Regions from separate parts of the Holzapfeliella sp. JNUCC 72 genome, predicted to be linked through region 2. Evidence: predicted binding sites of a transcription regulator. Region 2 holds the regulator's gene; the other holds the start of a gene.
The links. Region 2 encodes LexA, which represses DNA repair genes until DNA is damaged. Its sites were predicted from a motif close to CNAACANNTGTTNG; they were not measured.
Positions count from the first base shown of each region.

Region 1 (4,439 bases), 360 kb from region 2:
GGTTCATCTGAAAAACCTGAAGAAGCAGTTGAAGCAATTACAGAGGCTTTTTATCACGCTACAATTAATCAAGATGATTTTGAAAAACAAAAACGTAAATTATTTGGACAAGAAATCCGTCAGTTAGATGATTTTGAAAGTTATGGGATTGAATTTATTGAAAGTATTTTTGATCAAGAAGACTATTATCAATATTACACGGACATTCAAGAAATCGACTTTGAAGATTGCATTGACCTAATTGATGAAATTAAAAATAAATCAACTTCTCAAACGGCTATTTTATTTAATCAAAATAATGTTGACAAATAGACTAAACCACAGTTTTAATATATGGTATAATTAGCTACAAAGTTTTAGAAAGATGGAATGTTGGATATGAATGAAATAGGTCAAAGACTGCATGATTTACGTGTTGAAAAGGGGTTATCTATTGATGATATACAGGCACGTACTAAGATACAAAAACGTTATTTAATTAATATTGAACAAGGAGAATTCGACCAATTACCTGGTGAATTTTATGTTAGAGCTTTTATTAAGCAATATATTCAAGCTTTGGGATACGATTCAAAAGAGTTTTTTGCAAGTGTTGAAAACGACTTACCAAAAACAAATCCAGATACATATGTAGAAAACTCTATTGATAATAAAAGCGATGAAGTAAAGCGCACAACTAATAATAAAAAAGGAATTTGGAAAAATTACTTACCCCATATTATTACGACGCTAGCTATCATTATTGTGTTAGCATTGATTGTTTTCATTTTTAGTCGTGTTTTTGCAAAACCAGCTTCATCTAATAACAACGACAATCAAGTGATTATGACAAGTCGTTCACAATCTGAGTCAAGTGAAAGTCAAAGTAGTAGTTCAAGCGAAAGTCAGTCAAGTTCTTCTGAATCATCTGTTGCTTCAAGCTCAAGTGCATCAAGTGCTTACAGCATTAAGTTGACAGGTACAAATCAATATACTGCATCTAAGTTAACTGAAGCTGCACATAACTTAGTTCTAAAAAGTAAAGGTCAAGCGGTTTGGTTGGGTGTAACAGTTAATGGATCAATGGTTTGGCAAGGAACATTATCTGCTAACCAATCACAAGTTGTTTCATTACCACAAAATGCCACAACAATGACCATTAATAGTGGAAACATTGGTACAACGCAACTGCTTCTAAACAATCAAGAAGTACCTTTAGAAAATGCTGATCAATTGGGCATGACTCGCCAATTGACAGTTAACTTTGAGGGCTAATTATGAATTTGCCTAATCAATTAACTGTTTTTAGAATTATTTTGATTCCTGTTTTTATTTTAGTATTAGTAGGTGGCTTTTGGACTGATACTATTGCAATCTTGGGAACATCGCTTCCAATATTCCAACTGGTTGCAGCGATAATTTTTATTGTGGCATCATTTACAGACTTTTTAGATGGCTACATTGCTAGAAAAAATAACTTAGTGACAAACTTTGGTAAATTTGCAGATCCTTTAGCTGATAAAATGCTAGTCATTACCGCGTTTGTTTTACTTATTGCGATTGACAAAGCACCTGCATGGATGATTGCAATTATTGTTTGTCGTGAATTAGCTGTGACAGGACTTCGATTATTAATTGTTGAGGAAAATGGTGCTGTTCTGTCAGCGGCTATTTTGGGTAAAATTAAGACATTTTCACAGATGACAGCAATTATATTCTTATTGTTGAATAATGTACCGTTTACAGTTATTCATTTACCAATAGGTGAGTTACTACTATGGATTTGTTTAGTCTTCACTGTTTGGTCAGGTATTGATTATTTTTATCAAAATAGACAAATTTTTGCAGATTCATTCAAAAAATAACGTTCTTTTCAGAGCGTTATTTTTATTAGTTGACGTAATTAAATAAAAGGTTAACAAAGCAGAACATTTGTTCTGTTTTGCTTGCAATTTTAGAAGAGAACAATTAAACTATATATCTACGATAGTCATCTCGATAATTGAGATGAAGGAGGGACAAATTTGGTAAAAGACGAAAGAAAAGCCGCTTTGGATATGGCGCTTAAAAAAATTGAAAAAAACTATGGTAAAGGCGCTATTATGCGAATGGGCGAAAAGGCTGATACGCGTATTTCTACAGTGTCATCTGGATCTATTGCTTTAGATACAGCGTTAGGTGTAGGTGGTTTTCCAAGAGGCCGTATTGTTGAAATCTATGGACCAGAAAGTTCTGGTAAGACAACAGTAGCGCTACATGCCGTTGCTGAAGTTCAACGCAATGGTGGAACAGCTGCTTATATTGATGCTGAAAATGCGATGGATCCAGCGTACGCGACTAACTTAGGTGTTAATATTGATGAGCTATTGTTATCACAACCTGATACAGGAGAACAAGGACTTGAAATTGCTGATGCACTTGTTTCAAGTGGTGCTGTTGATATTGTCGTTGTTGACTCTGTTGCAGCGCTAGTACCAAGAGCTGAAATCGATGGTGAAATGGGTGACTCTCACGTTGGATTGCAAGCCCGTTTGATGTCTCAAGCTTTAAGAAAGCTTTCAGGCCAAATCAACAAAACTAAAACAATCGCTTTATTTATTAACCAAATTCGTGAAAAAGTTGGTGTTATGTTTGGTAATCCTGAAACAACACCTGGTGGTCGAGCATTGAAATTTTATTCCACTGTTAGACTAGAAGTTAGACGTGCAGAACAAATCAAAAACGGTACAGAAGTTCGAGGAAACCGTACTAAAATTAAAGTGGTAAAAAATAAAGTAGCTCCACCATTCAGAATAGCTGAAGTGGATATTATGTATGGTCAAGGAGTTTCTCAAAGCGGGGAACTGGTTGATATGGCTGCTGAAAAAGATATCATCAAAAAAGCAGGTGCTTGGTATTCATACGGAACTGAACGAATAGGTCAAGGTAGAGAAAATGCTAAGCAATATCTTGAAGATAATCCACAAATGTACGAAGAAATTAAGCACAAAGTAAGGCAAGCTTATGGCTTGGAAGAAGCTCAAACATCTGAAGAAGAAACAACAGATGAAACAAATGTTACAAAAACAGAAGATAAGAAATAAATAAAAAGCGATGGGCGCAAGTGCTCATCGCTTTTATTTATTGACATTAGTTGTTATGACAATTACTATTAAATAGTGTATTAATTTAGATAAAGTGATAGGGGATTTATAATGGATATTATTATAGCGATAATCCTAGCTATTGCGACATTGTTTATTGGTTTACTAGTAGGATACGGACTTCAAAAAAGAGCTTATGCTATTAAAGTGAACTCTGCAAGAGATGAAGCAAGTTCAATTGTGAATGATGCTAAACGAAATGCAGAAACTTTAAAAAAAGAAACACTTCTGCAAGCTCAAAAAGAAGCATACAACTACAGAAATCAAATTGAAGATGAGTTAAAGCAAAGACGTGACACTATTTCAAAGCAAGAAAATCGCCTAGCTGCTCGTGAAGATACCATTGACCGAAAAGATATTTCTTTAGACCAAAGAGAAAAGCAAATTCGTCAAAATGAACAGCAAGTAGATGCTTTGAAAGCTGAAGTGACACAACGAAAGCAAAACGCTGACGAGTTAGTGGCTCAGCAAGAAGACAAGTTGCACCAAATTGCACAATTGTCTAAAGAAGATGCTGAAGAACTGATTTTGACTAAACTTTCTGATGAACTAAGACATGAACGTGCGAACTTAATTCAACAGAATCAAGAACAAATCGATAATTCTGTTGATAAACACGCTAAGAATCTTTTAGTTCAAGCCATTCAAAAGGGTGCTGCTGAGACAGTTGCTGAAACGACTGTTTCCGTAGTTAATTTACCTAATGATGAAATGAAAGGGCGTATAATAGGTCGTGAAGGCCGTAACATTCGTAGTTTTGAAGCGCTAACAGGGATAGACCTTATTATTGATGATACGCCAGAAGTGGTTGTTCTAAGTGGATTCGACCCAATTAGACGCGAAATTGCAAAACGATCACTTGAAAAGTTAATTGAAGATGGTCGTATTCATCCTGCACGTATTGAAGAGATTGTCGATAAGTCACGTAAAGACGTGAACGACGATATCTATCAAGCAGGTGAACATGCATTAATTGAATTGGGTATTCATAATATGCATCCTGATTTAATCAAAATTGTCGGACGTTTAAATTACCGAACAAGTTATGGACAAAACGTATTGAATCACTCTATTGAAGTGGCTCAACTTGCCGGTAACCTTGCCGCTGAACTCGATCTAGACGAACAACTAGCTAAAAGAGCAGGATTATTACACGATATAGGTAAAGCTATTGATCACGAATTGGAGGGGTCACATGTTGAGATAGGGGTTGAATTGACAACTAAGTATCATGAACCTAAAGTTGTTATTAACACCATTGCTTCTCACCATGGTGATGTAGAACCAACTTCTTTCATTGCATTACTCGTGCAAGCT
Region 1 covers NZ_CM132220.1:829,056-833,494, reverse strand. The annotation lists gene yfmH (EF-P 5-aminopentanol modification-associated protein YfmH) at 1-312, shown strand, start outside; gene JNUCC72_RS04075 (helix-turn-helix domain-containing protein) at 379-1,254, shown strand; gene pgsA (CDP-diacylglycerol--glycerol-3-phosphate 3-phosphatidyltransferase) at 1,257-1,844, shown strand; gene recA (recombinase RecA) at 2,004-3,062, shown strand; gene rny (ribonuclease Y) at 3,174-4,439, shown strand, end outside.
Region 1: recA (recombinase RecA) is a predicted target of LexA. The motif match lies at 1,905-1,918, and genes of this name have one in related genera.

Region 2 (4,439 bases):
CGTCATTGCCCCTTTGGCCATTGCTTCTACCAAAACGATATTAGCTTCTCGTCCTTTTTTTGGAATAACGGATTGAATTTTGCGAGGCATTAAGTCATATTTTGCCATTAAAGTCATGATTTCAGTTAATCGATCAGGTCGATGAACCATAAAAAGTTTTCCCTTGGTTTTTAGTAGTCCTGCTGATGTTTTAATAATATCTTCCAAGTTAATCATAATTTCATGCCTGGCAATGGCTAGTTGTTCGTTTGGATTAACCTTATGTCCTGAATCAAGCTCAAAATATGGCGGATTACAAATCACTGCATCATAACTATCTTTCTTTAAAAAAGCTGTCGCCTCTTTTGCATCCCGATTATGAACCGTGATTTGATTACTCAATTCATTTAACTCAACTGATCTTGTAGCCATTTCAGCAATATCCGATTGTATTTCAACAGCATCAATTTGGGCTGTTGGATGATAATGCGTTAAAAACAAACTTGCTGCCCCATTACCCGAACACAAGTCAACAACTTTGCTATTCTTTTTAATTTGTGTAAAATAAGCTAATAAAATTGTATCTAAAGAAAAAGAAAAGACTGTTTTATTTTGAATGATCTTAATCTTTTCATTAAATAGGTGGTTAATTTCTTCATTTTCGTACAGCGTCATAAATGTCATTTCCTTTTCAAATATCAGTTAAACTGTTTTTTTGTTATAATAACATGGTTAAAAGAAAGGTGATAATATGTTTTATCGATTTATTCGTGTTGTAGCACATGCAATATTCTTCATTATAAATGGTCGACCATTAGTTTTACATAAAGAAAGATTACCCGAAGGTAACTATATTTTGATTGCTCCTCATAGAACTTGGTGGGAACCCATTATTTTTGCTTTAGCAGCCAGTCCAAAAGAATTTATGTTTATGGCTAAAAAAGAATTGTTCAAAAACCCTATTCTAAGATTTGTCTTGAATCATTCTCATGGATTTAGTGTTGACCGCCAAAATCCAGGACCATCAGTTATTAAAATCCCGGTTAAAAACTTGAGAAACACTGAACTTAGCTTAATTATGTTCCCAACTGGATCACGTTACTCTAATGATGTAAAAGCCGGAGCTGGTGTGATTGCCAAAATGGCCAACGTTCCTTTGGTCCCTGCTGTTTATCAAGGACCTTTAAAGATGAGTGGTGTTTTCAAGCGTCAAAAAATGTCAATTACCTTTGGTGAACCTATCTATATTGACAAGAAACAAAAATTAACAGATGAATTCAATGAACAATTAGATCAAGATATTCAAAATCACTGGCATGCCATTGATCAAGAAACTAACCCCAACTTCAAATACATTCCAAAAGAAAAAAAGTAGCTAGATAACCTAGCTACTTTTTTATTTACGGTTTTTTGAACGCATGTTTGCCATCACTTGATTCAATTTCTTAGATGATGGTTTTTGTCCCATTTGTGCCATCATTGAACGAATCATATCTTCACTGATTGGCGGATTATCTTGTAAGTATTTCTTCATGTAAGATCTAGCTAAGAAGAAACCTAAGACTAGTCCACCGATTAGGGCAATCACAATTAATAAAATCGCAAGTCCTAAATTCATATTACGCACCCCCGTTTATTAGTTACATTATACTATTTTACACAACTAGCTAGAAGTTTGACAACTAATCTTCGCGTAAACCTTTTCTTCTTTGAGCTTCTTTAGCTTTTTCAGATGTCACTTCTTTACCGTTTTTATCAATAATTTTCATATTTTCGATTTGTTGTTTGAATCCTGCACGAAAATCAGCTAGGTATTCACGATGAAGTTTTTTACGTTCCATTTCTTCAGCTTCGCTTAAACCAGCTTCCTTACGTTTTTTAGCTAATTCATTAATACGATCGATTCTTTCTTGGTTTTGACTCATAATAGTAACCTCTTTTTTATGATTGTTTATTTATTATTTGATGTGCTATCCTTATTTTAACAATATTAAGGGAGTAATTAAATGGCTAACATCAAAGAAAATAAACGATTAGAAATTTTAAATTATCTTTATTATACCATTTTAGATAATCAATATGCCCCTAGTGTACGCGAAATTGCACAACATGTTAACCTGGCTTCCACTTCCACCGTACACAGTCACTTGAAAAAATTAGAAACAGACGGTTTTATTACTAAAGAAGGTAATAAAACCCGTGCAATTCGTGTAACGGATTTAGGAAAAGAACGACTTGATATTAAAGAAGATGCCATTCCAGTTATCGGTGAAATCGTTGCAGGAGAACCTGCTTATACTTTTGATCAATCAATTAACGACTATTTTCCCGTTCCCCCACACTTAGAGCATTTAAAAAATGACTTATTTATCTTAGAAGTTAAAGGAAATAGTATGATTAATGCCCATATCTGCCCTGGAGATTATGTCTTTGTTCATTCTCAAACAAGCGCTCAAAATGGTGACATTGTCGTTGCTTTAACCGAAGACAACGAAACCACTTTAAAACGTTTTTATAAAAAACAAAATAAAATTTACTTGCATCCCGAAAACGATACAATGACTGATATTCAAGTTGATAATGTCAATATATTAGGCAAAGTCATCAGCCTGTATCGTCCTATGATATAAAAAACATCTCCTAAAATTTAGGAGATGTTTTTTATTACTCTATTAATGATTTCATAGCTTGTAATGTTAGCTCTGTTGTCACTTTTTGAGTATAATCCGCAAGTTGTGCTTGTGTTGTTGCAGGATTTTGTGCTTGATAACTTTGTACCTGTGTTGCTACAGCTTGTTTAAGCTGTGCTTGTTGCGCTTGCTTTTGCGCATCGGTCATAGCTTGTTGTTTTTCAGTTAAGCTTTTAGCTTGGTCTACTGATAAAACGAGCCAATTTGACTGCGGAACAATTACTTCATTTTTTTCTAAAATCAGTTCTGTATCGGTATCTTCTACTTTAAATAGCATTTTATAAAAGTCAGAAGAAAACTGCCATTTTGTTGTCGTGGTTGTTAATTTGGCTGGCTCTGTTGTATCTAATACTTGATAATTAGCTGATTTTTTAACCGCTTCAGCCATATGATGTTGATCCGGAACAAAATAAGTTTCTGGCTTCTCTGCATTTTGATTGTCTCTAAAACTCATTGCATAATTATCAGAATCAGTTCCAATTTGATTAGCAATAAGCAAATTAACAGGCGCCCCTGATTGCCCTGCTGTATAAATTTCGGTTGTCGTTGTCGTTGTTGTTTCTTCCATACCAAAATGATATGCCGTGTTAGCTACAACAGCTACACTTGAAAGCAATAATAACGCTGAACTAATAGTTCCACAAATAACTCTCAGGGCTGTTGGTTTAATTAAAAACCAAGCTAATAAAGTTAATAGTGTTAAAATAATAACAATATAAATAATCACTCCAAGCACCTCCTATTTATCATTTTCTAAAGTTTCAGGTTTTTGGTTAGTAATAAATAGTGCCATTACTAACCCAATAACAGCAAAACTTAATCCAATTGCAAAGGCTACTCTAAATCCATCCATTGATGCAGTTAAACTTTGAGCACCATACTTAATAGGATCGATTGTTTTCAATGCCACGTCAGGAGCATTAGTATTCATAATATTTTGTGTAACAGACGTTAATAAAGCCACAACAATAGAAGATGAAACTTGTCTCATTGTATTGTTAGCGGCTGTTGCATGCGTTGACATTTCAGTCGGTAACGCTGACATGGCACGGGTTGTTAACGGCATCATCGTCAATGCAACCCCTAACATTCTAACAGCATACATCACAGTAATAAGGTGTGTTGGTGTAGACTCTGATAAAAAGACAAATGGAATTGTTCCAATCGCAATAATTGAAAGTCCTACTAAAACTAATCGCTTAACCCCTACTTTGTTATACAAAATACCGGCGACCGGCGAAATAATTCCCATCATCAACGCCCCACCTAACAAGGTTAAACCTGAATTTAAAGGCGTTAAACCATGAACATTTTGTAAATAAGTAGGTAGCATCATTTCGACACCATACATTGCCATCGTCACCAAAATTAATGTAATCGTTGTAATGGTAAATTCTTTAACTTTAAATACTTTAATATCTAAAAATGGGACTTCAAGTTTTAACTGACGGATGACGAAGATAGCCAGTAAGAGGATTCCTAAAACAATTGGTAAGATAACGTTTAGTAAGTCTGTCCAACCATCTGTTGCGACATTAGTAAATCCAAGCAAGAATAATCCAAATCCAATAACTGAATAGAATAATGATAAAACATCCAGTTCGATTTTTTTATTTGGAATAACATCCTTCATGATAAAAGGACTTAAAATAAAAGCAATCACAATGACAATCAATGGAATAATAAAAATTGTACGCCAAGAATTAGAAATTGTAAGTCCAAAAATAACGTGATCCTGATCTAAAATCCAACCAGAAAGCGTTGGACCAA
Region 2 covers NZ_CM132220.1:470,973-475,411, reverse strand. The annotation lists gene JNUCC72_RS02295 (tRNA1(Val) (adenine(37)-N6)-methyltransferase) at 1-654, opposite strand, end outside; gene JNUCC72_RS02290 (lysophospholipid acyltransferase family protein) at 731-1,354, shown strand; gene JNUCC72_RS02285 (YneF family protein) at 1,376-1,597, opposite strand; gene JNUCC72_RS02280 (DUF896 domain-containing protein) at 1,662-1,904, opposite strand; gene lexA (transcriptional repressor LexA) at 1,986-2,609, shown strand; gene JNUCC72_RS02270 (DUF4811 domain-containing protein) at 2,644-3,396, opposite strand; gene JNUCC72_RS02265 (MDR family MFS transporter) at 3,409-4,439, opposite strand, start outside.